3 regions of the Pseudobacillus sp. FSL P4-0506 genome follow, and region 3 is predicted to be linked to each of the others. Evidence: predicted binding sites of a transcription regulator. Region 3 holds the regulator's gene; each other region holds the start of a gene.
What was found. The regulator LexA, encoded in region 3, represses DNA repair genes until DNA is damaged. The targets are predictions, from matches to a motif close to CGAACATATGTTCG.
Positions count from the first base shown of each region.

Region 1: a site for LexA is predicted at 4,687-4,700, ahead of parE (DNA topoisomerase IV subunit B). Genes of this name have one in related genera too.
Region 2: a site for LexA is predicted at 7,599-7,612, ahead of uvrB (excinuclease ABC subunit UvrB). Genes of this name have one in related genera too.

Region 1 is NZ_JBBOOI010000001.1:3,111,217-3,121,546, reverse strand. Features, by position in the region: gene MKZ02_RS15630 (HesB/YadR/YfhF family protein) at 1-265, opposite strand, end outside; gene MKZ02_RS15625 (DUF523 domain-containing protein) at 380-871, shown strand; gene plsY (glycerol-3-phosphate 1-O-acyltransferase PlsY) at 1,040-1,621, opposite strand; gene MKZ02_RS15615 (purine/pyrimidine permease) at 1,799-3,097, shown strand; gene MKZ02_RS15610 (winged helix-turn-helix transcriptional regulator) at 3,579-3,938, shown strand; gene MKZ02_RS15605 (CoA-binding protein) at 4,095-4,505, shown strand; gene parE (DNA topoisomerase IV subunit B) at 4,732-6,702, shown strand; gene parC (DNA topoisomerase IV subunit A) at 6,707-9,136, shown strand; gene MKZ02_RS15590 (alanine/glycine:cation symporter family protein) at 9,353-10,330, shown strand, end outside.
Region 2 is NZ_JBBOOI010000001.1:1,161,661-1,171,990, forward strand. Features, by position in the region: gene MKZ02_RS05580 (alpha-ketoacid dehydrogenase subunit beta) at 1-820, opposite strand, end outside; gene pdhA (pyruvate dehydrogenase (acetyl-transferring) E1 component subunit alpha) at 822-1,865, opposite strand; gene MKZ02_RS05590 (undecaprenyl-diphosphate phosphatase) at 2,168-2,998, opposite strand; gene MKZ02_RS05595 (YfbR-like 5'-deoxynucleotidase) at 3,135-3,779, shown strand; gene MKZ02_RS05600 (CsbA family protein) at 3,864-4,097, shown strand; gene MKZ02_RS05605 (rhodanese-like domain-containing protein) at 4,257-5,669, shown strand; gene MKZ02_RS05610 (glutaredoxin family protein) at 5,685-5,915, shown strand; gene MKZ02_RS05615 (metal-sensitive transcriptional regulator) at 6,071-6,331, shown strand; gene MKZ02_RS05620 (rhodanese-like domain-containing protein) at 6,377-6,736, shown strand; gene MKZ02_RS05625 (sulfite exporter TauE/SafE family protein) at 6,763-7,548, shown strand; gene uvrB (excinuclease ABC subunit UvrB) at 7,750-9,729, shown strand; gene uvrA (excinuclease ABC subunit UvrA) at 9,737-10,330, shown strand, end outside.
Region 3 is NZ_JBBOOI010000001.1:3,299,371-3,309,700, forward strand. Features, by position in the region: gene MKZ02_RS16360 (YneB family resolvase-like protein) at 1-606, opposite strand, end outside; gene yneA (cell division suppressor protein YneA) at 613-936, opposite strand; gene lexA (transcriptional repressor LexA) at 1,092-1,709, shown strand; gene kynU (kynureninase) at 1,971-3,257, opposite strand; gene MKZ02_RS16380 (CPBP family intramembrane glutamic endopeptidase) at 3,485-4,204, shown strand; gene MKZ02_RS16385 (hypothetical protein) at 4,508-4,630, opposite strand; gene MKZ02_RS16390 (alpha/beta fold hydrolase) at 5,220-5,999, shown strand; one part of gene MKZ02_RS16395 (IS3 family transposase) at 6,230-6,503, shown strand; one part of gene MKZ02_RS16395 (IS3 family transposase) at 6,503-7,380, shown strand; gene MKZ02_RS16400 (hypothetical protein) at 7,766-8,029, opposite strand; gene MKZ02_RS16405 (GGDEF domain-containing protein) at 8,219-9,295, opposite strand; gene glnA (type I glutamate--ammonia ligase) at 9,544-10,330, opposite strand, start outside.

The DNA.
Region 1 (10,330 bases), 190 kb from region 3:
CGTCCAGTTTTTCATTATAGTTCACCTGCAGGTCGTGACCATCAAAAAACCATAAATCCTTTTGTTCTATAAAATAAATGACGCCATCTATTTCGGTTTTTGCTCCGATTTCCACAGGCTCATCTTTGGTGACACCGAGTGAAAAACCTTGATGAAGGGGGCTGGAGCCTCCATAACGGACGAAAAAACGGACATAGTCACCTTGACTTACTTCCATTTCGTTTTCAAACCATGAGCGTGCCTTTGCCTCTACTTGAATATGCATATGTTATTCACCTCTACTTTTTCTAAGTGTATCACGGATGCAGAAAATAATGAAAACAGATGCCTGCCTATTTTAAAAGAAAGGCAAATCCACTTAATGACAAGAGGTGAGAAAATGATTTTGGTAAGTTCTTGCTTAGCGGGCTTTGAAGTAAGATATAACGGTTCACACAGTTTATACAGCAAGATAAGAGAGTTGGTGGAAAGCCAGAAAGCGATCGCTGTATGTCCAGAGTTGCTTGGCGGTTTCTCCACGCCGAGAGAACCAGCAGAAATCGTAGGCGGCGATGGGGAAGCAGTCCTTGATGGCCAGGCGAAAGTAGTGGAAAAGTCCGGAAGGGACGTCACAGCGCTTTATATAAAAGGTGCTTATGACACCCTTAAAAAAGCTCAAGAAATAAAAGCAACGGCTGTTATTTTAAAAGAATACAGCCCTTCATGCGGAAGCGCGATGATTTATAACGGGGAATTTAGAAATAAAAAGATAGCTGGCAACGGCGTAACCGCAGCTTTGCTTCACAGGCATGGCTTTAAAGTGATCTCCGAGGAAAACCTGTCAAAACTTTTAGATGAAATAGAGGGGGATGCTTTCACGAGTATCGATTAAAATCATTCCTTCCATATAAATGGAGATTAGCAGGTTGTAGATGATGAATAATAAAAAAAGAAAAAGCAGCGCTCGTGCGGGCAACTGTTTATTGCCGCAACTTGCGCTGCTTTTGTCTGCATCCTACCCCTGACTGTAAAAGCAGAACGATTAAGAGAATGACAATGATTACAACCACTTAATTTTGGGCTCGGTCTTATTTTTAATCCGCGAGATGTTGGCGCGATGGCGATAAATAACAAAAAAGGCTAACATACCGACAACGATAATGAGCGGCGGATTTTGAAGAATAATCGCATAGGTTAAAGCAACGATAGCAACAATAATCGATGATAAGGATACATACTTCGTTAGATAGAGTGAAATAAAAAAGCTAAGCAGGATAACAAGAAACATGACCGGTTCGACGCCTAGCAGGACGCCGCCTGACGTTGCGACTGCTTTTCCCCCTCTAAAGTTAGCGAATACAGGGAACATGTGCCCGATTACTGCTATAACCCCGGGGATAAGCGGATTCAGGCCTGGATCAAGCCAGAGTGGAAGCATAGTCGCCGCTGTCCCTTTTAAAATATCAGCAAGCGTCACCACAATTCCCGCCTTTACACCCAGTGTACGAAACGAGTTGGTTGCACCGAGGTTGCCGCTTCCGTGTTCACGAATGTCAATGCCAAAAAAGCATTTGCCGATAATTAAGCCGGAAGGAATCGATCCAAGTAAATAAGCTAGTAAAATAATAAGTCCAGTAATCATAAACTTACTCCTTTAATCTTGTCCTTTACAATAGAATGTATGAAAGTTTTTACATGCTGATTCTTATTTTAACATGCATAGAATAAGAAGAGGAGATTTTTCCGTTGCCTGATTAAAAAAATTAGCGTACGCTGAGTAAACGGAAAGATTTAACTTCAGAAAGAAACAGGTGAAAATATGGGATTGTTTTTTAGTGCTGTTCAATGGCTGTTTTTTATGATGGCGAGTTCACTTGTAGCTCCAATTGCTATTGCTGGTTTATTTCATCTCTCTCCGGCAGATACAGCGGAATTTGTACAGAGGACGATGTTTGTGCTCGGGCTTTCCGGAATGATCCAAGCCTTAATTGGACATCGGCTGCCTATTAATGAAGGGCCGGCCGGACTATGGTGGGGAGTCTTTGCGATTTACGCCGGTTTTGCAGGCACAATCTATTCTTCAACGGAGCAGGCTCTGCAAAGCCTTGAAGGGGGAATGATCGTTTCAGGTATCATTTTTATTTTTCTGGCCGCTTTTGGTTTGCTCGAAAAAATGGCTAAATTATTCACCCCGACAGTAACATTTATCTATTTATTGCTGCTTATTTTACAGCTGAGCGGTTCATTTTTGAAAGGAATGCTTGGCTTGCCGAATGAAACGGAGAGCGTTCGCCCGCTTGTGATGGCAGGGAGTGCCGTCACCTTGATAGCGGCCTTTTATTTTTCTGCGCACCGCATTCAATGGATGCGACAGTATTCGGTTATTATCTCACTTGGTTTCGGCTGGCTGCTATTCTTTCTTATTGGCGAGGCACCCTTCCATTCTGCTTCAGGAAAAGAACTGTTCCATCTACCGGGCTTGTTTGTTTTTGGCCCGCCGCTATTCGACTCAGGCACAATCGTCACAGCTGCTTTTATTACACTTTTGTTAACAGCTAATATGATTGCTTCGATTAGAGTAATGGAAGAAGTCATTATGCACTTAGATGGTTCAAGTGAAAAAGGTAGTTATCGCAGTGCTGGCGTGGCGGCTGGTATCAACCAAATGCTCGGAGGAGGCTTTTCAGCCATTGGTTCGGTTCCTATTTCAGGAGCAGCGGGGTTTGTAGCCCAGACAGGCAATGCTTCCATTCAGCCGTTTTTCATCGGTTCACTGCTCGTTGTGGGAATGAGCGTGTTTCCACCTGTCATGAATGTGCTTGCTTCCTTGCCAGCTCCAGTTGGATATGCGGTCACATTCGTAATTTTCTCTCGCATGGCTGGTTTTGCTTTTGCTGAAATGGATAAAGAAAAAAATAAAGAACGAGCCCGCCTTGTTTCCGGTGTCTCTTTATTAGCAGGAGTAGGTGTCATGTTTGTCCCTGCGGCTGCCTTTACTAATTTTCCTGCGGCGGCTGCTTCTATTTTAAATAATGGGCTGATCTTTGGAACAATTATCGCTATTTGTGTAGAGCAGTTTCTATTAGTGACGGCTAGAAAGAAAACGCTCGGCAGTTAAGGATTTTTAATCGTTTAAACGCCGGTTAGTGTAAGAAATAACGAAAAAACGCTTTGGAAGCTGCTGCTATCCAAAGCGTTTTTTCATTGATTGTTCAGTTTAATTTCTTCTATTCAGGCAAATTTGGCGTCAAAGACATTAACAGCTGCTTCAGCCACTGCAATCATCTCTTTTGCTGCATCTAATGTAATTTTGTTCATATGAATGAACCTCCTTGTTTTTGATAATCCTGTAGAAAAACACTTATGAAAACTCCCAGGAAGCCTGGTACTAATAAGTGCAGACGTTTTGCCCGTTGTCCACAGAAGTTGATTGATTCAATCAGGTCAGATGTGCTGCTTAGGACAGGATAGTTAGTGATGGTTGTGCCTGACTGAAATTTATTCTAAAAGATGCTTTTGTCTTATGGAAGAACGCACTTTTTTGTGAGATGTTACTAAAAGGATACTTTTTTTAGAAATACAGGGAGTGGGAACAGCAAATGAACGATTTACGGTCAGAGATACAAAAAAAGATAGAAAATGGTCAGTTTAATTGTGAAAAAGAATTGACTTTATCTCTTATCAGCGGCAAATATAAGATTACCATTGTTTATTATTTAGGGACTGATGGCACTTTGCAGTTCAGTGAAATTAAACAGCTGTTTCCAAGAATCACACATAAGGTGTTAACTACACAGATTAGAGAGTTAGAGGAAGGTGGCATTGTCCATCGGAGGGTGTTCCCTGAAGTTCCTCCAAGAGTGGAATATTCATTAACAGAGTTAGGCCAAAGTTTAATGCCTATTGTTTTGATGATGTATGAATGGGGAAAACAAAACATTAAACTTTTTGCTAGATAAGTACCATCCAAGTGGAGCTGATGGATCGATTGGCAGTATGAAATGTAAAAGATCCTTCTTTAAGAGAATGCGGTGGTCGCTTGAAGGGAATAAAAGTAATAGAAGGAGAATGGCTAAAAGAAGCCGAATTATTGAGTGCAAGGAGGAGAGTTAGTTATGATTACTAATCCAACGAGAGAAGAAATGGGACAGCTGCTAAAAAAGGCAAAGACTATTGCTGTCATCGGCTTAAGTGATAATCCAAACCGAACAAGCTATATGGTTTCTGAAGCGATGCAGCAAGCTGGATATAAAATTATTCCAGTAAACCCTACTGTTGATGAAGTTCTGGGAGAAAAAGCGGTGGCTTCCTTAAAAGATATTAAGGAGCCTGTTGATATTGTAAATGTATTTCGCCGATCAGAGTTTTTACCGGAGATTGCCAAAGAATTCGTTGAGATAGATTGTGAGATTTTTTGGGCACAGCTTGGTGTAGCTAATGAAGAAGCGTATGAGTTTTTAAAAGAAAAAGGCAAGACCGTCATTATGGATAGATGCATAAAAGTGGAACATGCCCTCACTAAATAAGCGGGCAACTAAGAAACAAGCGGTCCATTTCCGCTTGTTTTTTACTGTTATCTATTTGCATAAATTGCATGTTGACCATACAATAAGGCAGAGGAAAATGCAGAACGGAACAGTACAATTGTAAACTTCCGGCATAATGGGAAGATGAAGCATTGGAATTTTTATGATATAATAAAGTGTACGAACGTTTGTTTGTTTCTCTAGGAAGTCTGAAAGGGGAATTTTTGTGACAAAAAAAGAAGTGACCTTTGACTATAATGATGATGCCATCCAAGTCCTCGAGGGACTGGAAGCGGTCAGAAAGAGACCTGGAATGTATATTGGGTCTACAGACACGCGAGGTCTGCATCATTTAGTCTATGAAATTGTAGATAACTCAGTGGATGAAGCGCTTGCCGGCTACGGCAACGAAATAAAAATCATTATCCACAAAGATCAGTCGGTGAGCGTCCAGGACTTTGGCCGCGGTATGCCTACTGGTATGCATAAACTAGGAAAGCCAACTCCGGAAGTTATTTTGACGATCTTGCACGCCGGCGGGAAGTTTGGACAAGGCGGATATAAAACGAGCGGCGGACTGCATGGTGTCGGCGCTTCTGTCGTCAATGCTTTGTCTGAGTGGCTGACAGTGACGATTCATCGTGATGGTTTTATTTATCAGCAGCGCTTTGAGCATGGAGGCGTCCCGGTAACGACGCTTGAGAAGATCGGAAAAACAAAAAAAACAGGAACCACCATCCACTTCAAGCCAGACCCGGCTATTTTCAGCACCATTCATTATAATTTCGATACGTTAAGTGAGCGGTTAAGAGAATCGGCCTTTTTGTTAAAGGGCATGAAGATCAGCTTGATAGATGAACGTCAAAAGCTGGAAGAAGTTTTTTATTATGAAAAAGGCATCGAGGAATTTGTTAAATATTTAAATGGAGAGAAAGATGCTTTGCACCAGGTAGTGTCCTTTGCTGGAGAACAGAATGGGATTGAAGTAGAATTTGCTTTCCAATTTAATGACGGCTACTCCGAAACGATCCTGTCGTTTGTTAACAATGTCCGGACGAAGGATGGAGGCACCCATGAAGCGGGAGCGCGTACAGCCATGACAAGGGTATTTAACGAGTATGCGCGCAAAGTAAATCTATTAAAGGAAAAAGATAAAAATCTCGAAGGTACCGACATTCGTGAAGGCTTAGCTGCTATTGTTTCTGTGCGTATTCCAGAGGAACTGCTTCAATTTGAAGGACAGACGAAAGGAAAGCTCGGCACAAGCGAAGCTCGGTCGGCAGTTGACAGCGTGGTGTCTTCGCAGCTGTCCTACTTCTTAGAGGAAAATCCGGAAACAAGCTCATTGTTAATTAAAAAAGCCATTAAAGCCGCTCAGGCAAGAGAAGCAGCAAGAAAAGCCCGTGAAGATGCCCGTAGCGGGAAAAAGCGCAAGCGCAATGAAGGTGTGCTTTCCGGTAAGCTTACGCCTGCACAGTCACGCAACCCGCAAAAAAATGAATTGTATTTAGTGGAGGGTGACTCAGCCGGCGGATCAGCCAAACAAGGACGCGATCGCCGCTTCCAGGCTGTTCTCCCATTGCGCGGAAAAGTGATTAACACGGAGAAGGCTAAGCTTGCTGATATTTTTAAGAATGAGGAAATTAATACGATTATCCATGCAATTGGTGCGGGCGTAGGGCCAGATTTTAACGTGGAAGACGCCAATTACGACAAGGTCATTATTATGACGGATGCCGATACAGATGGTGCACATATTCAAGTCTTACTGCTCACTTTCTTTTATCGCTATATGAAGCCGCTTATTGAAGCTGGAAAAGTATATATCGCCCTTCCACCGCTTTACAAAGTAAGCAAAGGAAGCGGAAAAAAAGAAAAAGTGGAATACGCCTGGACAGATGAAGAGCTTTCGGAAACAATGAAGCGAGTAGGAAAAGGCTGTATGCTCCAGCGTTATAAAGGCCTTGGTGAAATGAATGCCGATCAATTATGGGAAACTACGATGAATCCGGATACGAGAACGCTCATCCGCGTGCTTATTGATGACGCAGCCCGAGCTGAGCGCCGTGTCACTACACTGATGGGTGATAAGGTGGAGCCGCGCCGGAAATGGATTGAATCAAATGTTGCTTTTGGACTGGAAGAGGACGGCAATATTTTAGAAAACGAGAACCTTTCAGTCGGCAAGGAGGAGTAAGTAGATGCAAAAAGAAGTATTTCAAGATTTACCGCTTGAAGAGGTGCTTGGAGACCGATTTGGGCGCTATAGCAAATATATTATCCAGGAACGTGCGCTTCCCGATGCCCGGGATGGATTGAAGCCGGTACAGCGCCGGATTTTATACGCGATGCATACAGAAGGAAATACGCATGAAAAAGGCTTTCGGAAATCTGCCAAAACAGTCGGAAATGTTATCGGTAATTTCCATCCGCATGGTGACTCTTCAGTTTACGATGCGATGGTGCGAATGAGTCAGGAGTGGAAGCTTCGTCAGCTTCTTGTGGAAATGCATGGGAACAATGGCTCAGTCGACGGTGACCCTCCGGCGGCCATGCGTTATACAGAGGCAAGGCTTTCGGCTATTTCCGGAGAATTGCTAAAGGACATCGATAAGCGCACGGTTGACTTTATTCCTAACTTTGACGATACGACAGAAGAGCCGACTGTTTTGCCAGCAAGGTTCCCTAACTTGTTAGTCAATGGGTCAACGGGGATATCCGCAGGTTATGCGACGGAAATACCACCTCATCAGCTAGGTGAAGTGATCGATGCAGCGGTTATGAGAATGGAACGGCCTGATTGCACAGTAGCCGATTTAATGAAAGTGATTAAAGGACCTGATTTTCCGACAGGCGGTATTATCCAGGGAATTGAAGGCATTGAAAAAGCGTACAGAACAGGAAAAGGAAAGATCATTGTACGTGGAAAAGCCGAAATTGAAGAAATTCGCGGTGGGAAAAAGCAAATTGTCATTACTGAAATTCCTTATGATGTAAATAAGGCAAACCTTGTCAAAAAAATAGATGATTTCCGTCTTGATCGCAAAGTAGAAGGAATCGCAGAAGTACGGGATGAAACAGATCGGACTGGCCTCCGAATCGTGATTGAGTTGAAAAAAGATGGCGACGCCCAAGGAATTTTAAATTATTTATATAAAGTAAGTGATTTGCAAATCAGCTATAACTTTAACATGGTGGCCATTCATAATCAGCGGCCGGTGCTCATGGGGTTACCTGAATTGCTCGATGCCTACATAAGTCACCAAAAGGAAGTTGTTACGAAGCGATCGGAATATGAGTTGGCAAAAGCGAAGGCACGCCAGCATATTGTAGACGGCTTGATCAAAGCGCTGTCTATTCTTGATGAGGTTATTGCTACCATACGGGCATCAAAGGATAAACGCGATGCCAAAAATAATTTAATGGCTTCATTCGATTTTACGGAAGCTCAAGCGGAAGCCATCGTCAGCCTGCAATTATATCGGTTGACGAACACGGATATTACAGCTCTGCAGAAGGAAGCAGAAGAACTTGCAGCGGAGATAGAGCAGCTGACGGCTATTCTGGCAAGTGAAAAAAAGCTGACAAGCGTCATTAAAAAAGAATTAAAAGAAGTGCGAAAAAAGTACAACGACACAAGACGAACAGTGATAGAAGAGGAAATCGAAGAAATAAAAGTAAACCTGGAAGTGCTCATTCCAAATGAAGAAGTCATCGTCACAGTTACGAAAGATGGCTATATTAAGCGAACAAGCTTGCGCTCCTATTCGGCATCCGGCGGAAAGGATCTTGCCATGAAAGAGACCGATCGCCTTCTTTACAAGGCAGAGGTTCACACAACAGATGTACTGCTTGTGTTTACAAGCAAGGGGAGCTACTTGTATTTACCTGTTCATGAACTTCCCGATATTCGCTGGAAGGACCTCGGACAGCATCTGGCGAGCCTCGTAACTCTTGAAAAGGATGAATCGATTATCGCTGTTTTTGCTGTTAAGGACTTCCAGGAGCCGCTTTACTTGTTGTTTGCTACAAAAAATGGCATGATCAAACGCACTGAATTGGCTGCTTATAAAGTACAGCGTTATTCACGGGCACTGACAGCTATTAAGTTAAAAGAGGATGATGAGGTAGTCGGAGTACATGTAACAAATGGAAGGAATCAAGTGTTCTTGGCTACTTTTTATGGGTACGGCCTCCTCTTTTCCGAGGAAGAAGCAAGCCTTGTCGGGCCAAGAGCCGCAGGAGTGAAGGGGATTAATTTGAAAGACGGCGACCATTTAGTGAGCCTTGAAGTATGGAAAGAAGACGAAGAAAAAGACTTGTTGCTTGTTACGCAGCGCGGAGCTGTCAAGAAAATGAAGTCCACTGAATTTGAGCCGCTTTCACGTGCAGCAAGAGGAGTGGTGATGCTTCGAGAATTAAAAGGAAATCCGCACCGTGTTGTTGGATTGACACTGATCGAACAAGAGACACAATTTGTTTTGCAAACAGAAAAAGGCCTAACGGAACAATTTGATTTTGCGAGTTTAAAGCGAAGTGATCGTTATTCGAATGGGACGTTTGTTTTAGATGAAAATGATAGCGGAAAAGTGATTGCTGTTTGGAGAGATATAAAGGCAGAAGAATCATAAAAGCAGATGACGAGCATTGCTAGTTTTTTAGCATATCGCAAGGTCTATTTTTCATCTTTTGAAAGAAGCTGGACTATTATCCAGCTTCTTTTTGTTTTTTTCTAAAAATTAAAGGGAAGAGAGAAGGGTACCTAGGTCGGTTGATTGCAGAGCGATCTTCTGATAGATTGTAAAGGACTGTTTTCTGTCACTCATTTTTAAGAAGGGATGCGTTTTATGAATTGGATGGAGAAGATCGATCAATACATACTGTCAGTCAATGATTATTTGTATACGTATGTAATGATTGCTTTATTAATTGGGTTAGGCTTGTTTTTCTCATTCGGCACGAGATTTGTCCAATTTCGCTTGTTTGGAGAAATGTTTCGCGTGATCTTTGAGAAATCAACCATCTCTGCGAAAGGAAAGGAAGGAATCTCTTCTTTCCAGGCGTTTACAGTTAGTGCAGCTTCAAGAATTGGAACAGGCAACCTAGCGGGTGTAGCGACGGCTATTGCTGCCGGCGGTCCCGGCGCTGTTTTTTGGATGTGGCTGATCGCTTTCATTGGAGCAGCGTCTAGTTTCATAGAGAGTACGCTCGCTCAGATCTACAAGGTGAAAGATGAAAATGGCTTTCGTGGCGGCCCTGCATATTATATGGAAAGAGGGCTGAATAAAAGATGGATGGGAATCATTTTCGCTGTTACCATCACCTTTTGTTTTGGCCTTGTTTTTAATGCTGTTCAGTCTAACACTATTTCCATTGCTATGAATGAAAGCTTTAACGTATCAAAGCCTATTGTTGGCCTTGTTCTGTGCATACTCACAGCTTTAATTATTTTTGGCGGTCTTAAGCGAATTGCTCATGTTACGCAGGTGCTCGTACCTGTTATGGCTATTGTTTATATTCTTGTGGCCTTATTTGTTCTAATTATCAATATCACAGAAATCCCGGCTATGTTTATGTTAATTATCAAAAATGCTTTCGGTATGGAGGAAGCAGTAGGCGGTACGCTTGGGGCTGCGGTTATGAACGGAATTAAACGGGGACTATTTTCGAATGAAGCGGGAATGGGATCGGCTCCAAATGCAGCGGCAGCCGCTTCTGTCAGTCATCCTGTGAAACAAGGGCTCATCCAAACGCTTGGTGTATTTGTCGACACGATCGTCGTTTGCTCCGCTACAGCTTTCATTATTTTGTTGTCAGGACAATAC
Region 2 (10,330 bases), 2.1 Mb from region 3:
CACCTGTTGCATGGGCTTCATGTACAATCACACAGCGGCCTGTTTTTTGTACAGATTCCGCAATGATGTCTTTATCAATAGGATAAAGGGTTCGCAAGTCAATAACGTCGCAGGTTATGCCGTCTTTCTCTGCTTCTTCTGCGGCTTTTATCGCCACTGGCATCATCGCTCCCCAAGCAATGATGGTTACGTCTTCTCCTTCATGCACTTTTCGCCCTTTTCCGATTTCAATGCTATATTTCTCTTCAGGAACTTCTTCGCGGACGGAACGGTATAAATGCAACGGCTCTAAAAATAGAACGGGATCGGGGTCTTCAACTGCTGAAATAAGCAAACCCTTTGCGTCACACGGGGTGGAAGGACAGACTACTTTGATCCCAGGCATATGGGTAAATAATGCTTCCACGCTGTCTGAATGGATCTCCGGTGCGCGTACACCTGCTCCATATGGGGCCCGAATGACTAATGGCACTGTAAAGGCTCCTTTTGAACGGTAGCGCATGCGTGTCGCATGTGTCATGATTTGTTCGTAAGCAGGATAAACAAAGCCTAAAAACTGAATTTCAGCAATGGGCAGCAGTCCGTTTAGTGCCATCCCAATAGAAGCGCCCATCAGACCCGATTCACTCAGTGGAGTGTCAAAAACACGCTTTTCACCAAATTCTTCCTGAAGCCCGTCAGTCGCACGGAACACTCCACCATTTTTTCCCACGTCTTCTCCGAGTATCACCACTTGATCCTTTTCTTTGAGAACAGTACGTAGTCCATCGGTAATGGCCTGAATAAATGTCAGTTCTTTCGTTTTCGCTGCCGTTAACATTTTACGATTCCCCCCGCAAGTGTTTCAGATATTGTTTCTTTTGCTCTTCAATCGTCCATGTAGGTGTTTCGAATATATAATCATAAATATCGTTTACATCTGGAGGAGGCATGGACTCCATTTCTTTCACTGCTTCTTCGATTTCTTCTGCAGCTTCGTCATGCACACGTTGAACCCATTCATCGTCCCAATAGCTGTTATTTTTCATAAACCGTTCAAGACGGATCACAGGATCGTATTCACGCCGTTCTTCACTTTCTTTCTGATCGCGATATTTGCTTGGGTCATCAGCTGTTGTATGAGCGCCATATCGCCACGTAACAGCTTCAATTAGCGTCGGCCCTCCGCCACTGCGAGCACGTTCAAGTGCGGTCGCCGTCTCAAAGTAAACGGCGAAGATGTCATTTCCATCTAAGCGGACACCGGGTATATCATAAGCGATCGCTTTTTGAGCAATCGTCTTCGAATTCATTTGTTTTGAAATAGGAAGTGAAATAGCATAGCCATTGTTTTGATTAAAGAAAACGACCGGCGCCTGATAAACGCTAGCGAAATTCAAGCCTTCATGAAAATCCCCTTCAGACGTAGCACCGTCACCAAAATAAGCGATTACTGCTTCCGACGTGCCTTTAAATTTGGCCGCCATTGCGGCTCCAGCAGCAAGAGGAAGCTGAGTGGCAATAGGTACAGATGGCGGCAATATTTTTTTCCCTTCTGGAGGAAGGTTGCCTTCTACTCTTCCATTCCACGAGGATAAAATGGCATAGGACTTTCCAAACGTAATGCTAGCCGCATGGTCACGGTAGGTTGGAAACATCCAGTCATCTTCAGCAAGGGCAAATGCACTGCCAACCTGTGCGGCTTCCTGGCCTTCAAATGGTGGATATGTACCTAGCCGGCCCTGGCGTTGCAGGCTCTTAGCTTTGCGGTCCAATGTTCTCATACAGATTAGCTGTCGATAAAACTTCTTTACTAATCCTTCATTGATAACGCTTTCATAGGAGGGGTCTGTTATCTCTCCTTTATGGTTGAGGATTTGCCGCATAGGAAAATGAGTATTGACTTCTTTTTCATACAAGTTGGGAGGAAGTATTGTTTTCTCAGCCACTCTCTACACTCCTTTTTAATTTCTTAATAAAATGAATTTTATAAATTATCTGTGATGATGTTCTACATCTTAATACATAAAAAAATATCGCGCAAATACCTACTTTAACGCGTTTTTTCTTTATGGTATCAGCCTTTTACTCTATTAAAGGACGAATATAAGAAACGGAGAGAGTGTGTTTAATAAAGAAAAAAGCCGGCAACTCCTATAGTAGGAAATTGTCGGCTTTACTTATTTTTTTACAAGAATACAAAATAAATAACAGCTGCAATAACAATCCGGTAGATGGCGAACGGCGTCAATTTGATTTTATTAATAAGTGCCAGGAAGAAGCGGATGGATAGCAGGGCAAAGATAAAGGCACTGATAAAACCGACGATAAAAAACGGAAGAACATCGATCGTAAAGTATTCCCAATTTTTAATGAGAGACACAGCGCTCGCTCCTGCCATGATCGGCATGGCCATAATAAATGTAAAGTCCGCCGCTGCTCGGTAGCTCATGCCAAGCAAGACGCCCCCGGAAATAGTAGAACCAGAGCGGGAGAAGCCGGGCCATAAGGCTATACATTGGAATAAGCCCATGAGAAAAGCCTGCTTGTACGTAATATCGTCCACCGTTTCTGCTTTCACCCGTCCCGGCGCAAGCCAGTCCGCTGCAAGCATGAGCAGGGCACCGGCAACGAGCCCGATTAATACGGTGTTTATGCTAAACAGATGTTCATCGATATAATCTTCAAATGCTAGTCCGAGTACCATTGCAGGGATTAGTCCGATAAAAATGTGCACCAATGTCAGCCTTGAGCCGGTTCGGTTAGCTGTCCCGCTGCTTTTTTGTAATCCAAGCAGATTAAGGATGCGGTCTTTAAAGACAAAGACAACAGCTAAGATGGAGCCAAGCTGGATGACTACTTTAAATGTATTAGCCACCGGCTCTGAAAACAAGTCCTTCGATTTCAGCAAAATATCATCTACAATAATCATATGCCCTGTAGAAGACACAGGAGCAAATTCGGTTGCCCCCTCCACAAGTCCGAGGATTAGAGCAACAAATAGTTCCCACAAATTCATTTTTTCACCTCAAAGAGTAAAATAAATAGCCACTTAACGATTGTAGGGCTACAATGAAAATATGTCTAGGAATTCGAATAAATGTCCTTATTTTTTTCTAATGCTTATCACAGTTATGGAAAGGAAGGATCAGTTTATGGGGATACATAATTATTTTAAGAGTTTGTCGGACCTGGAGCAGCTGTTTAGGCTGCCGGGAAAGTTTAAATATCAATCGCATAACGTAGCAGCACATTCATTTAAGGTAACAAAGATTGCTCAGTTTTTAGCAACGATTGAAGAATTAGAGGGAATGGAGGTAAATTGGCGGGCCCTGTACGAGAAAGCTTTGAACCATGACTATGCAGAGTTGTTCACAGGAGATATTAAAACGCCTGTGAAATATGCTACCAAGGAATTAAAGGATTTGTTTTCACAAGTAGAAGAGCAAATGGCAAAAAAGTTTGTTGAGCAGGAGTTTCCAGAAGAATTGCAAGGCATTTATCTAGAACGATTTAAAGAAGGAAAAGACGATACACTGGAAGGGCGAATTTTGTCAGTAGCAGATAAAATTGATCTGCTGTATGAATCTTTTGGGGAAATTTTAAAGCGCAATCCGGAACCGCTTTTTTTGGAGATTTACAAAGAAGCCCTATCCACGATTATGGAATTTTCCGATTTGAATTGTGTAAAGTATTTTATCAAGCATATCTTACCAGATATGCTTTCTGAAGAATTTATTCCGTACAATGAATTGAATTACATGACAGAAATGATTGTTAAAAAATATGAAAAAAAGTAACTTGTTTTTCGGAAAAGGGCTTTCTAAACCGATCGTATTTCAGTATGATGTAGGGAGTAAAAGCTGCTTGCTGGGAGTGAAAACATGGTAGGTAAAATGATAATGGCAATGTTTTTGCCCGGCTTTCTCGTTGTTTTTTTTACGAGAGTAACATTTAACCATTTTTTAGGCCTGGGCTTAACTGTTGCTTTAATTGCAGCCTCTGCTTATAAAGGATACACACACACATGGCCACTCATTATTATTGATGCTGCTTCATTGACGATAGGTTTTTGGCTGTCCAATCTGATGATGAAAAAAAGAAAACAACCTAAATAACAGATTCCGGTACCATCAATGGTAGCCGGAATTTTTTATGGAGAAAAATAGAATATTGAACGTGTGACTTGTTTTAAAATTCATGCTTGCTTTTTTATACCCCATAGGGTAATATGAAATTACAATAACATACCCAGTAGGGTAAAGGAGGGTCAAGTAATGTTTTTTCGCTCTTATTTTGATGAAAAATTAGCTCAATATTCTTATATGGTCGCTTGCCAGAAAACAGGAGAAGCCATCGTGATTGACCCAGCGCGTGATATTACGCCTTACGTAGAAACAGCAAAAAAAGAGGGCTTCCGGTTAACAGCAGCAACTGAAACGCATATCCATGCTGACTTTGTTTCCGGAGCGCGCCAGCTGGCAAATGATTATGGTGTGACATTATATCTATCAGATGAAGGGGATGAAAATTGGAAATACCAGTACACTGATCACCTTTCTGCTAAGCTTGTAAAAGATGGCGATGTTTTCATGATTGGAAACGTGGAATTTAAAGTAATGCATACTCCTGGACATACGCCAGAAAGTATTTCTTTTATTTTGACAGACAGAGGCGGCGGTTCAGCTGAGCCAATGGGTATTTTCACAGGAGATTTTGTCTTTGTTGGTGATGTTGGCCGTCCGGACTTATTGGAAAAAGCAGCTGGAGTAAAAGGAACAGCTCATTCCGGAGCCGCACAAATGTATGAATCCATTCAAAAGTTTAAGCAGCTGCCGGATTATTTAGTTGTCTGGCCGGGGCATGGTGCCGGAAGTGCCTGCGGCAAATCGCTTGGTGCAGTTCCGCTCTCAACGGTTGGCTATGAAAAGGCGAACAACTGGGCCTTGCAGGAAATGGATAAAGAACAATTTCAAAAAGAACTGCTGAAAGATCAGCCAGAGCCTCCAAAGTATTTTGCGGTCATGAAAAAAGTTAATAAAGTCGGCCCTGCTGTGCTAACGAATGAAACAATTCCGTATGTAGAAAGCTACGAAAGCTTGGAGCAATATTTAAGTCAGGAAGATATCATTGTCATTGACACCAGACTCGGCAATGAGTTTGCTCAAGGACACATTGAAGGTACGATCAACTTGCCGTATACAAAAATCTTCACAAACTGGGCCGGCTGGATTCTTGACTATGATAAAAAGCTTGTCGTCATTGCAGCAAGAGAACAAACAACTGAAATTCAGCATTCTCTTGAGTCCATTGGGCTTGATAAAATTGTGGCATTTGCCAGCCCAAGAACAGTAAGTGAAGCACCTGATCTCGAAAAGTATATAAACATTGATGTTGACCAGTTAAAAGCTCAATATGAAAAGGATGATGTCTACGTAGTGGATATTCGTCAACAGGGAGAATGGGAAGCCGGACATATTCCAACCGCCCATCATTATATGCTTGGCTATTTGGAAGAGGAGGCAGCCAACCTGCCGAAAGATAAGAAGATTATTGTTCATTGCCAATCCGGGGCCCGTTCTGCAATCGGCACAAGCTTGCTCCAGGCAAAGGGATTTAAAAACGTCGAAAACATGGCAAGCGGTTTTGCCGGCTGGAAAAAAGAAAACGGCCCGATTGTACAACTATAACGAGGAGGAGTTTAAATGAACAAAGTAACCGTCTATTCAACAAATACTTGTCCATATTGCACGATGATGAAAAACTTTCTAAAGGAACAAGGTATCCCGTTTACTGAGGTGAATGTTCAGCAAGATCGGCAAGCTGCACAGAGACTTGTAGAAACGACAGGACAAATGGGAGTACCACAGACAGAAATAAACGGTCAGTGGATTCTTGGTTATGATCCAGATGCCGTGATGGAGCTGCTTAAATAATTGATTTAATCTGGGTGTCCAACAAGTATTGATATGCGGACACCCTCTGCTTTTTTAAGAACGGCCCAGAAATGTGCTGTTTCACGGAGATAATAGGAAGATACACTGCGTATTTTGATAAAATCTATTGTTATAATGTGTGGAGGTGATTCTCTGTGGAGTACGGCAAAGACTTGAAAAACCGATTGAAACGCATTGAAGGACAAGTGCGCGGGGTCATGGGCATGATGGAAGAGGGAGTAGACTGTACAGCCGTTGTTACGCAGCTAAGCGCAATAGAGAGTGCAATCAGCCGTGCAATGGGCCTCATTGTCAGCCGGAATTTAGAGCAGTGCGTACGTGCGAATATCGAGCAGGGAGAACCGACAGATTCTCTTGTAAAAGAGGCAGTTAACCTGCTTGTAAAGAGCCGTTAATTTTTTGATTGAAAAAATACCCCCATATGTAAAGGGAGAGCGAAGATGACGCTTATTTTTTATCTTATATTAGCTATCTTTATTTTTATAGCCATTAAAAATATGATGCCGGCTGCGGGAGTGCGCAATGCCGCTGCTGACGAGTTAAAGAAGGAGATAAGAAAGAAAGATAAACAATGGATTGATGTCCGGACACCTGGAGAATTTAAAGCCAGTCATATCAAAGGCTTTAAAAACCTTCCGCTGCAGCAGCTATCTGCGCGCATAAAAGAACTAGACCCTGAAAGAGAAGTTGTTGTTATGTGCCAAAGCGGTATGCGCAGTCGGAAGGCAGCCCGCCTACTAAAGAAAAAAGGATTTAAGAAGATTACGAACATAGCAGGTGGTATTACCACGTGGAAATAGAGGGACAGGAAAGGGGAGACAAATGAATGGATTGGTCATTCGGATGGCTGGCAGCTCTTTTTTTTATTGGCTTTATTGGTTCTTTCCTGTCAGGGATGGTTGGAATTGGCGGCGCTATAATTAAATATCCAATGCTTTTATACCTCCCGCCCATGCTTGGCTTTGGCGCTTTCACTGCTCATGAAGTGGCGGGTATCAGTGCAGTGGAAGTGCTTTTCGCTTCGCTGACCGGTGTGTGGGCCTATCGGAAAAGCGATTATTTAAACAAAAAATTAATTATGTATATGGGGATTGCCGTGCTCGCCGGAAGTTTTGTCGGAGGATTTGGTTCGGAACATCTGGCGGAATCGACGGTCAACGTTATATATGGCTTACTGGCAGCCCTTGCTGCAATCATGATGTTTATTCCGCGGAAAAATGTGGATAATCGGTCGATGGAGGAAGTAGAGTTTAATAAATGGCTTGCTTCTTTCTCTGCTCTTATCATAGGGATCGGTGCCGGGATTGTCGGAGCGGCCGGCTCCTTTTTACTTGTGCCGATCATGCTCGTAGTTTTAAAAATCCCGACAAGAATGACGATTGCCAGCTCACTCGCAATCACATTTATTTCGTCGATTGGTTCGGCGGGTGGGAAGCTGATGACCGGACAAGTGATGTTTGTCCCGGCGCTTGTGATGATTGTTGCTAGCGTGATCGCCTCGCCGCTCGGCGCCAAAGCGGGACAAAAAATGAATATCAAAGTGTTGCAGTGGCTGCTGGCAATCTTAATAGCAGCTACGGCTATTAAAATATGGATGGATATCTTAATGTAAAAAAGCCTCTCTGCTTAAAGGAGAGGCTTTTTTTACGATGGAAAAATACAGGAACATACGTACGCTTATTAATAGCCATTCAGGTTTTATTTATGCTAAAATGGGGATTATGATTACTAACCTTAGAAAATTGCACAGACTTTAAGAGGATGTTTTAGATAAAAGAATCAATATATTTACCAGAAGTCAGGGGGTTGAAAGGTGAAAAACCAATTTGAAATTGTGTCTAAATACAGTCCGCAAGGGGACCAGCCAGGAGCTATCGCCGAGCTTGTTTCAGGGATAAAAGAAGGAAAAAAACATCAAACGCTGCTTGGAGCGACAGGAACCGGGAAAACTTTTACGATCTCTAATGTAATCAAAGAAGTAAATAAGCCGACACTTGTCATTGCCCACAATAAAACACTTGCCGGCCAGTTGTATAGTGAATTCAAGGAATTTTTTCCGAATAATGCTGTTGAATATTTTGTCAGCTACTATGATTATTACCAGCCGGAAGCCTATGTTCCGCAGACGGATACGTTTATTGAAAAGGATGCGAGCATCAATGACGAGATTGATAAGCTTCGCCACTCAGCAACTTCGTCATTATTTGAACGGAATGATGTCATCATCATTGCCAGTGTATCATGCATTTACGGTTTGGGTTCTCCAGAAGAGTATCGGGATCTTGTCATTTCGTTGCGTAATGGAATGGAGATTGAACGCAATCAGCTGCTGCGCAAGCTCGTTGATGTGCAGTATGAACGGAATGACATTGATTTCAAGCGCGGAACATTCCGCGTTCGCGGAGATGTTGTGGAAATTTTTCCTGCCTCCCGAGATGAGCATTGTATCCGCGTGGAATTTTTTGGAGATGAAATTGACCGAATTCGTGAAGTGGATGCATTGACAGGAGAAATCATGGGTGACCGTGAACATGTAGCCATTTTTCCGGCGTCTCACTTCGTTACGCGGGAAGAAAAAATGAAAATAGCGATTGGCAATATCGAAAAAGAGTTGGAAGAGCAACTCGCTATTTTGCGTTCAGAAAATAAATTGCTTGAAGCACAGCGGCTTGAGCAGCGCACACGCTATGATTTGGAAATGATGCGCGAGATGGGTTTTTGCTCGGGGATTGAGAATTATTCCCGCCACTTAACTTTGCGGCCCCCTGGTTCTACGCCTTATACGCTTCTTGATTACTTTCCAGATGACTTTTTAATTGTTGTCGATGAGTCGCACGTTACTCTTCCGCAAATCCGCGGTATGTTCAATGGTGACCAGGCGCGTAAGCAGGTGCTTGTCGATCACGGTTTTCGTCTGCCATCCGCCAAAGACAACCGTCCGTTAAAATTTGAAGAGTTTGAGGATCATGTAAATCAAATCGTCTATGTATCAGCAACGCCAGGACCTTACGAGATCGAACACACGCCGCATATGACAGAACAAATTATCCGCCCGACCGGCCTGCTTGATCCGACAGTGGATGTCCGCCCGATTGAAGGACAGATCGATGATTTATTGAATGAAATTAACGAACGAACTGCTCGGAACGAGCGGGTGCTTGTGACTACATTGACGAAGAAAATGTCCGAGGATTTAACAGATTATTTAAAGGAGATTGGTATAAAAGTTCAATACTTGCATTCGGAAATTAAGACGCTTGAACGGATAGAGATCATTCGTGATCTCCGACTTGGCAAATTTGATGTGCTTGTTGGCATTAACTTGCTGAGAGAGGGACTGGATATTCCTGAAGTATCACTTGTAGCTATATTGGATGCTGATAAAGAAGGTTTCCTTCGCTCTGAGCGTTCACTTATCCAGACGATGGGTCGGGCAGCTCGCAATGCTGGCGGGCACGTCATTATGTACGCAGATAAAGTAACGGACTCGATGGCTAAAGCCATAGAAGAAACAAAACGGCGCCGGGAGATTCAGCAAACATATAACGAAGAGCATGGCATTACACCGCAGACCATTCAAAAAGATATTCGTGATGTTATTCGGGCCACCCACGCTGCTGAAGAAGTGGAGAGCTATGAAACAGCAGCTTCTAAGAAAAAACTTACACCTCAAGAGAGAAATCGCCTAATTGCCAACATGGAAAGCGAGATGAAAGCAGCAGCCAAAGCGCTTGATTTCGAATTGGCTGCCCAGCTGCGCGACGCATTGCTAGAGTTGAAATCGGAAGGATGACTTTGATATGGGAATAGATAAAATTACTGTAAAAGGGGCAAGAGCGCATAACTTAAAAAATATTGATATTACCATCCCGCGGGACAAGCTCGTCGTTTTGACGGGCCTGTCTGGATCGGGGAAATCATCGCTGGCGTTCGACACAATTTATGCGGAGGGACAGCGCCGCTATGTGGAATCTTTATCTGCGTACGCCCGCCAATTTCTTGGACAAATGGATAAGCCAGATGTTGATGCTATTGAAGGGCTGTCCCCGGCTATTTCTATTGATCAAAAGACGACAAGCCGGAATCCCCGTTCAACGGTTGGAACTGTTACGGAAATCTATGATTATTTACGTCTATTGTTTGCTCGTATTGGCCATCCGTTTTGTCCAGTTCATGGGATCGAAATTACCTCTCAGACGATCGAGCAGATGGTAGACCGCATTATGCAATATGAAGACCGGACGAAACTGCAGGTGCTGGCTCCTATTGTTTCCGGCCGTAAAGGCACACACGTGAAAGTGTTTGAGGACATTAAACGGCAAGGATATGTCCGTGTGCGTGTAGACGGAGAAATGCGAGAAGTAGAGGAAGAGATTGAACTTGAAAAAAATAAA
Region 3 (10,330 bases):
AACTGTCGCCTTAGATACCCGATAACCAAAGCCGTTTAAAGTAGCAGCTATTTCTTCGAAAGTAAGGTTATTGCGGCGTAGACGGACAATTTCTTCCATCGGCACTTCCTTCCTCTCTCTTCCGGCTGGGTTTCCTCTATTCTTTAAATTGTCTTCAGGTCGAAAACCGTTTTCTACCGCCCGTTTCATTCCTCGCTTGATTTTTAAATTATGAATCTTCCGCTGGTATTCTTCTACCATGCTAACAATTTGAATAACCATTGAATCTGATTCTGACAGCTGCAGCTCTCCATCATCAGCGATGCTAAATACTTTTACTCCTTCTTTAAACAAGCAGTGCAGCAAAGCAATTTTAGCATTGCCTCGTCCAATTCGTGTTTCATCCTGAATCAGTACAGCATCAATCGATTCCTTTTTCACTAGATCTAGCAAATCAAGCATTCCCGGCCGATCTAATTCATAGCCACTCACTTGCTCTTTAATCACCGCTGCCACTTCATATCCTTTTCGGAAGGCAAGGCTGAGCAGTTCTTCCTCTTGCCGTTGAAGCGACGTTTCCTGTGTTTCTTTTTTTGTGCTTACACGGCAATATATAATAGCTTTCACTTGAAATTACTCTCCTTTAAAAGCGATCTGGCCGCCAGTATGAGATGAATGCGAAGTAATGGGAATAACGAGAGTGTCTCCCGGTAATATTTTAACGGAATGCAGCTTGTTCTCTTTTTGTATCCACATGATAAAGTCCTCTTCTTCCATTTCCTTGCTGTTATTATACTGTCTGGCAATGCTCCAGAGAGAGTCCCCTTCCCGTACGGTGATTTCTTCGTAAGGAAGACGTTTCTCACTCACATTAAAGATCAGCATGCTTCCTGCCATAATTGTAACAGCCATAAATAACAGAACAAAAGAATTCTTTTTAACAAACACTTTCATCATTCAACATCCCCTTCAAGCGAATACTCGTTCGTATATTTATCTTTATTTTAATAGGAACATTTGTTTGAGTCAAGATTTCATTCGAACTTATGTTTGTATCCTAAAAAGTGACATGTTATAATACAGAAAAGAGATAATCTAAGAGGTGCAGACAAATGACAAAATTATCGAAGAGGCAGCAAGATATTTTGGACTTCATCAAGCTTGAAGTTAAAGCAAAAGGCTATCCTCCTTCCGTGCGCGAGATCGGGGAAGCAGTTGGATTGGCATCCAGCTCCACTGTCCATGGCCATCTTTCTCGTCTGGAGAGCAAAGGACTGATCCGCCGCGATCCAACGAAACCACGCGCGATCGAAATATTGGAATTGGAAGAAAGCGTACCGAGACAAAAAGTAGTAAGTGTGCCATTAATCGGGAAAGTAACAGCCGGAATGCCTATTACCGCCATCGAAAATATTGAAGAATATTTTCCTTTACCGGAGCGGCTTGCACCTGCCGATGACAATGTATTTATGCTGGAAATCATGGGCGACAGTATGATTGAAGCCGGCATTCTAAATGGTGATTATGTCGTCGTACGCCAGCAACAGACAGCCAAAAATGGCGAAATAGTTGTAGCGATGACCGAGGAAAACGAAGCCACCGTTAAACGCTTTTTTAAAGAAAAAGACTTTATTCGCCTTCAACCTGAAAATTCATCCATGGAACCAATTATTCTGTCGTCTGCTACTATCCTTGGCAAAGTGATTGGCGTCTACCGGGATATCCATTAACTGCTGGACAAACTCCTTTCTGCTCTATTGTGCGGAAAGGAGTTTTAACTTTTTTGCAAGAGTAATAGAATAGCAGTTAACCTATCATATGACGAGCCTAAAGAAGATATGATTGTTTAATGAGAAAAGCCATTCACCGAACAACAATCGAAAGTTCCATTGCTAGATTAAAAGCAAGAGAGTCAGAGTCTCTTCAACCACCAAAAACCCCTGGACCTTTATAGGCCAGAGGCAGAAAAAATTGATGATTGAGTTCCCCACTTACGCAATAATGCCACGTTCATTCTCAAACTGTTTATATTGTTCCTCCTTCATAATCTTCTTTAAAATCTGCACCGCCTTCCACACTTCTTCATACGTGTTATATAAAGGGACTGGAGCAAGCCTGATCCCATGAGGAGCTCGAAAATCTGGAATAACTCCATTCACTTTTAACGCTTTACAAATCCGTGCAGCTTCTTTATGCTCCAAATAAATGTGTCCGCCCCGTCTCTTGTCTTCCAAGGGATTCCCTATCTTAAAACCGGCTTCGCTCAGTTCTTCTGAAGTGAGCTCGATCATATAACGCGTCATACATAAAGACTTTTTTCGGAGGTTCTCTATACCCGCCTCTTCAAAGAGTTGGAGTGAACCGATCAATGGAGCAATACTTAATATATGAGGTGTGCCGATCTGATAGGCTCCTGCCGCTTCTGCCGGCATGAACGTATGCTCCATATCAAATTGTTTCTCTTTGTTCGAACCAAACCATCCGGCAAGACCTGGCAGCTTGCCAAAATGTTTTTTATTTACATATAATCCACCGGCACTGCCCGGACCGCTATTTAAATATTTATAATGGCACCAAACCGCAAAGTCTACTTCCCATTCGTTCAATTGGTGTTCAATTGCTCCAATTGAATGACACAGGTCGAAGCCAATTAAAATATTGCGTTTATGGGCTTCTTTCGTTATGCGCTTTATGTCAAGAATTTGCCCGCTCCGGTAAAGGATGCTCGGCAAGACGATTAAAGCCACCTCTTCTGTCATTGCTTCAATCACATCTTCTTCTTCAATAAGACGCCCATCGCGGCTTTGTACGCGAATCAAGTGATCCTCCGGATGATAGCCTTTCAGCTGAATCTGGCTTCGTAGCGCATAGATATCAGAAGGAAACGTAAGTTCGTCTGCCAGTATTTTTGTTCGTTTGCCTTCCGGCTCATAAAAGGTGGCAATCATCTGATGCAGATTCGTTGTTGTGGAACCAGTCACTATTACCTCCTCAGGCCGTGCCCCAACTAACGATGCCAGCTTCCCACCAAGCCGCTCCGAGAGGTCATACCAAGGATAACCCCCTTCTGTCCACCCATCAATTCCGAACTGCTTCCACGAATCTAGCAACTCTAACAACGATTTCTCTGATCGTCTGGACAGTAATCCTAACGAATTACCATCGAGATAAATGATTCCTTCTTGAATATAAAATTCGTTGCGAAAGGATGCCAGCTCATCCTGTTGATCAAGCTTGCAGGCATATTCCCGAGAAGAATCAAACTGCTTTTTACCCATTTGTCCATCCCCTCTATTCTCTATATTCATTCTTCCAATTTCTACTATAACGATAAATGATTAGCCCGTCACTTATTCTTAAAAACATAAAAACCTTTGTGTATTAAGCAATAAAGAGTAATAAAATAATTTTAAGTTACTCTAAAGTAAGATAGGTTATTTAGGTCATTAGTTGCATAAATTTCCATCCTCATGAGATAATGGAGGTAAAACAGGAGTAAATTTATATGTCAATACTAATTTTAGAGTCTTTATTACTAGCTTTCCTTCTTTTAATTTATCCTTTCTTCGACGTTAAATACACAAAGTCGTTAAAGGAGAAAAAAGATACCCTTTCGAGAGTAAGATTCTTTAAATTTGTCATTTATTCAGAATGGACGATTGTAGCAGCAATCCTTCTCATGATAGTAATGACAAAAATAACGTTTAAAGATATGGGAATAACCCTTCCGCAGCAACCCCATTCAGAAGCGCTCGGCATGATCTTCGGCTTTCTGGCAGGCCTCTTTATTTTACTATTTGTTCTAATGAAAATACCGGCTTATCAACAACGCTTAAACAAGCAAACAGCAGACATCGACTACTTATTGCCCACAACTAAACAAGAAAGAAGATTATCTATCTTCGTTGCTATAACGGCAGGTGTTTGCGAGGAAATTATTTACAGGGGGTTTGTTATTCATTACCTGTCGAGTCTGCCAATTGACATTCAACCAATGTATATAATCATTATCTCAGCCGTTATTTTTGGATTTGGGCACATTTATCAAGGCTGGAAAGGCCTCTTGCTTACCGGGTTCATTGGTTTTATTTTTGCCCGTACTTATTTAGCTACTGGCTCCCTTTTATTCCCAATCCTTCTTCACATCGTCATCGACATGCGGTCTTTTTTATTTGTTAAGCCCTTGCCTAAAGAAAACCAAACAACTTTTACAAGAAACATTTAACTGTACAAAAAGCCCTTGATTTTGTCTGTATCAAGGGCTAAAAAGATTAATGTATTTTCAATATATCGGCATTCTTCCTCGGTGAGCTTATCTGTCGTAGATGGCTTAAACTTTGTAAATCTGCTTTTCTTTGCTTTCTTAAATATGCTTTTTGGTCCTCCATGAATAATAGGGCCAGGGCTTTTATTTTTACTATCAACTAATTCGGAAAAATAAGGGCTCCGAGCAAACCTGACATGCCCTTTTTTTAATACGCTCATACCTTAAAAGCAGTGTTGCCCTATCTAACGATTCTTCAAATCATTATTTAGGGATTTTTGCCGTCCTTTTTTTGCCATTCATCCTTTCCAATTGGATTTTATTCTGCCCCTGACGTTCAGCATCTTTTTTAAATGCTTCCATCGCTTTGATGCAAAGAAGATTCATTCATTACGCCTCCTTTATTTCTATTGAATTTGCTTCTACACCTGGCAGGAATAGACTCCTCAAAAAGTCAGCATCACAAGAGGCCATACTGTCGAAAAGCGTATGGCCACTTCTCGCTAGAGCGCTAAAAATAATAAGAAATGTACGGCAAGATCGAAGAAAAAGGACCAAAAAATTACTCTTCCTACGCTCGGGTAATTCCTCTGAATGATTGCCAAACAGACAGCTAGAAAAAATTAGTGTTTTGTTCCATCCCTCCGATCTTTTTGGTTTATGTTTTCCCTGTTCCTATTCAAAAAAACATAAACTACCACCAACCGTTATTTCTACATTCAGTTTCATCTCCTTGTTTAACCATCCAACCCTCTAGTTCATCAAACGTGCTTACACCTTCTAGTGAACGAACCACTCTACTCTCCTCATTTTTATCGTTAATAGCTATACTCCTACATCAAATTATAATCCTCCAAAAAATAACAATAAAAAGCTGTTTCATAAGCTAATTACTAACTTTTCAAAAAGTTTTATCGGATAATAGATTAACAGCATTTAACAAAACTTACATTCCTAGATAAGAGAGGTGGATGATTTGGCCTTACAATATCAAGAACATGGCGATGAGAGTGCTCCTTTGATGCTATTTTTACATGGTGGTGGGGTAAGTGGTTGGATGTGGGATAAACAAGTTCAATACTTCGCCCATTATCATTGCATTGTTCCAGATTTACCTGAACACGGGCTAAACAATCACAAAATTAATTTCTCCATAAAGACTAGTGCAGTAGAATTGATCCAATTAATCGAGAAAAAAGCAGGAACGAAGAAAGTAATTTTAATTGGGTTTTCTCTGGGTTCTCAAGTTATCATTCAACTATTAAGTATGAAACCAGATTTAATTGATTTTGCCGTAATAAATAGCGCTGTTGTCAGACCCATTCCATACGCTAAAAAACTAATTCGACCTACTATCAGATTATCCTTTCCATTAATTAAAAATAGATGGTTTTCACAATTACAAGCAAAACCATTATATATAAGCAAAGACTACTTTGAAAAATATTATGAAGAAAGTTGTCAAATGAAGCCTGACACTCTTGTGAGAGTATTAGAAGAAAACATATCGTTTGGGATACCCGCAGATTTTAAAAAGGCAAATGGAAAAATATTAGTTACTGTAGGCGAGAAGGAAAAAGCCATCATGAAAAAATCCGCAAAGGATATTGTAGATGCTAATTCTCATTGCATAGGTATAGTTATACCTAATATTGGACATGGAGCGCCTTTGGCAATGCCCGACTTCTTTAATCGCATGGTAGAAACATGGATAAATGAGGATAGTTTACCACAGGATTGTATAGTGATAAGCTGATGTTTGTTTGATATTGCCTGTATGATTAGTAAAAAATAAAAGTTCTAATCATTATAAAATCCTGCGTTTTGTGTATTTCAAATAAAAAATCAACCATATTAATTAATCCATCTAAATAAAAGCACTCATCCAACTAAGTGGACTGACCCCATAAAGTGAGACAAATAAAAAACACCTTTAAGTTGAAAACGAGTATGGGATACTCGAAAATAACTTGGAGGTGTTTTTCTATGGGGACAAGAGTCAGTTATCCAGCGGAAGTAAAAATGAAGGCTGTAAAAATGAGATTAGCTGGGGTGCCGGTCAAAGAAGTCTTAAAGGAATTAAACATTCGAAATAAGACACAGCTTAAAACATGGATGAAATGGTACAAAGCAGGCGAGTTTCATCGATTTGAACAGCCAGTGGGCAAGCAGTATTCCTTCGGAAAAGGGGCTGAGTATGAAAGTGAAACAGAGAAACTGAAGGCAGAAAATCGGTATTTGAAACAGCAGATTGAAGTACTAAAAAAGTACAAAGAATTGGAGAGGAAGTGGTCCCAGAAACAGCTGTAGAATTAGTAAAAGAACTCCAAACCAGCATGCCCGTCAGGGAAATATGCCGGCATCTCGGCATTGCTAGATCCACTTATTATCGCTGGAAGAGCAGGAGCCGGAAAGAAACAGCCAGGCAGATCGTTGAACGAAAAATCGGCACGTTGTGCCGGGACCTTAAGTTTCGATATGGTTATCGTAAAATCACGGCCTTATTAAAACGAGAGATGTCGATTAACCATAAAGCGGTACAGCGTGTAATGCAGAAGTATGGCTGGCAGTGCCGGGTAAAAGTGAAGAAACGCAAACGAACAGGACAGCCCTGTCATATTTCCGATAACCTGTTAAAAGGAGATTTCCAGGCAAATCAGCCTCTTCAAAAGCTCGTCACAGATATTACATACTTGCCTTTTGGCCAGAAACAGCTGTATCTTTCAAGTATTCAGGATTTATTTAACGGCGAAATCATTGCCTATTCTTTAGGAAGCTGCCAGAATACAGATTTTGTGCTACATACGCTGGCCCAGCTGCCACCCCTCCCAGAGGGATGCATTCTGCACAGCGATCAGGGATCTGTGTACACATCTTATGCTTATCAGCAGGCAGTCAAAGAAAAAGGCATTACCATGAGTATGTCCCGGAAAGGGACACCCTCTGATAATGCCTCCATCGAATCGTTTCATTCCTCGCTAAAGTCTGAAACGTTCTATCTCGACGAGTTGACAAGCACTACGACGGCTATCGTAGAGCAAACTGTCGAAAGCTATATTCACTATTATAACCATATCCGTATTCAAGCGAAACTAAACAACCAGCCACCGGTCAAATATCGGCAGCTGGCTGCTTAAAGGTGTTTTGATCCCTGTCTCAAAAATAGGGGTCAGTCCACAACTAAGGACAGGGGCTTTATTCTACTATTCTTTTGCTGCCTTGCTCCAGTCGATGATGCCTTAATGATGTGATAGATCAGCGGTTTTTGTCATAAGTCTATCCCCTTTGAATGTTCTTCTCTTTTGTTCCCTAACTTAAATAATTCAACTGCTGGGAGTCTGGATAAGCCACTCGCCCATAAGCGATAACCTAACTCTAAATCAGTAAGGGACGTGGCTGCCAATACTATGACTAGTCTAACGAACAGCGCCAATAATGGAAGAAAATTATTTTTTGATCATACTTGTTCTCTTAAACAACTCTACCAGCGCTAGGATGATCGGTGCAAGCAGGTCTCATAACCTATATTACTTTTTGCATAAAAAAGAGACCTGTAGCCACAAGTCTCAAGCTCTTCTCATAGTCATTTTCATAATTAGCCAACCCCCCCATAACCATTGATAACAAAGTAAAAAATACTCCCAGATTAATACCTAATCGGAAGAAAAAGTCTGCCTGATAAGTACTTCCTTTATATTCTGCTGTTCCAGAAATCACACCGCAAATTAAGACCTCTAATACTAAGCAGATAATCGAAATCCAAAATGCTCTCGAAACAAATCTCATATGCTCCTCCTATTAACAACACTTGCTAATGAATTACCTTATAACCCCTTATTCGGTAAATAGTTACAACGCATTGATTACGCTTTTGAGACTGGTAGTCATAATAAGTACAATGTACTGTTTTTTTCATTTAAAAACACCTCCATCTTATTAGATGCTTAACGGCTCGGCTATTAAGAAAAAACAAATTCAGTCAGCTACACAAATTTTATTACGCCCCGATTTTTTTGCTTGGTATAATGCTCTGTCCGCCTCTTCAATTAACATGTTTATATTATTGGTAGTATCTCCATAACTTGCAATTCCAACGGAAATTGTCAATGTGATTTTTTGACCATCATTCAATGAAAACGTGTTTTTCTCTACTGCTTTTCTTATATTTTCAGCTATTTCAATTGCCCTATTCAATTGGCAATCTATTAACACTACTGTAAATTCCTCTCCTCCATTACGACTCACCAAATCAAAGCTTCTTGTGCCTTTCCGTAGAAGTAAACCTAATTGTTTTAAAACAGCATCCCCTTCGGCGTGTCCATATGTATCATTTATCCTTTTAAAAAAGTCAACGTCAATATAAAGAAGGGATAAAGGTTTGTTATTTGTTTTAGCATCAGTAGTTAGCTTATTAAACACTTCATCGAATCGCCGTACATTGTTCAAACCTGTTAGTCCATCTATTTTGGCCTCCTCTTTATACTTTTCCAGCAGCATCTGACTATCACGTAAAAATTCAAGGATATAAAAAGCAAGATACCCAGCCGCATAGGAGATAGTCCAATACAGTGGGATTAAATATAAAAGAAAAGAAATATCTTCAATTAAATAAATAACAGTAAAAGAAAAAGAGATATTAGAAAAAGTTAACATGTATAATATTTTTGTATTTCTGGTCAACTGAATTTTTGAAATCCATATGGAAAATATCGCAACAGAAACGATAAACATGATAGAAACATAGGATGAAAGATTAATCCCAATCAAAAACCTACCTATCATCACGAACATTACAGAAATAGCTGTAGGCAATGCTCCACCAGTGGAGGCTAATAAAATAACCGGAATATGCCGTAAATCAATAATCGTTGTTCCAATCTCTATGCTGTATTGCATCAATACATTGCTAGCAAGCCCTCCCGCTGCCCCCACAAGTATCTTTCTTTTAATGGAGGGACTAGAACGAAGAGGAGAGCTTTTTGTGAGATGGGCATATATAAATAAAAGAGAAATAATTATAGTCAAATTCGCAAAGAGATCTTTAATAATCATTTTTATCACCTTAAGGAAATTTATCACATTTACTGGAAAGTTAAAACCAGGAGCCAATAAAATCAGCTCAATTAATTCTATTTCTTTTATAAAAAATTGAAACAGATGCTATTGAGCGTTTTGAAGAATATACAGCAACTATTATGTCCGGGGCAGAAAAGGGGGCAAGAATCAAAAAGCTGATACTATATGAGGTTTACCTTCAAACAAAAACCCCTTGAAGCCAAGTGGCTCAAGGGGTTTCACTATTAATACATTTGTAAATATTGTTCGCGTTCCCAAGGGTGGACTTGTGTGCGGAACATGTCCCACTCAATCTCTTTTGCTTCAATGAAGTGTTCAAGGATATGTTCGCCGAGGGCTGCTTGAATAACTTCATCTTTTCTTAACATGCGAAGTGCTTCTGCTAATGTACCCGGCAGATCCTCTACACCTTCACGTTCCCTTTCTTCTTCGTTCATTGTGTAGATGTTGCGATCAACAGCAGGCGGCGGTGTCATGCTGTTTTTAATGCCGTCAAGTCCTGCTTGCAGAAGGACAGCCATTGCTAAGTATGGGTTTGCTGCCGGGTCTACACTGCGCACTTCCACACGTGTGCTCATGCCGCGAGCAGATGGAATACGGATCAGCGGACTGCGGTTTTGACCAGACCAAGCAACATAACAAGGCGCTTCATAGCCAGGGACAAGCCGCTTGTAGGAGTTTACAGTAGGGTTTGTAATAGCTGTAAATCCTTTCGCGTGCTTGATGGTACCAGCGATAAATTGATAAGCTGTTTCACTTAATTGCAACTCGCCATTTTCATCATAAAATGCATTTTTGCCATCTTTGAATAATGACATATTGCAGTGCATGCCTGATCCACTTACACCAAATAGCGGCTTCGGCATAAAGGTTGCGTGCAATCCATGTTTTCTCGCAATCGTTTTGACAACCAACTTAAATGTTTGGATTTCATCACAAGCAGTTAAGGCATTGGCATATTTAAAGTCAATTTCATGCTGTCCCGGCGCCACTTCATGGTGGGAAGCTTCG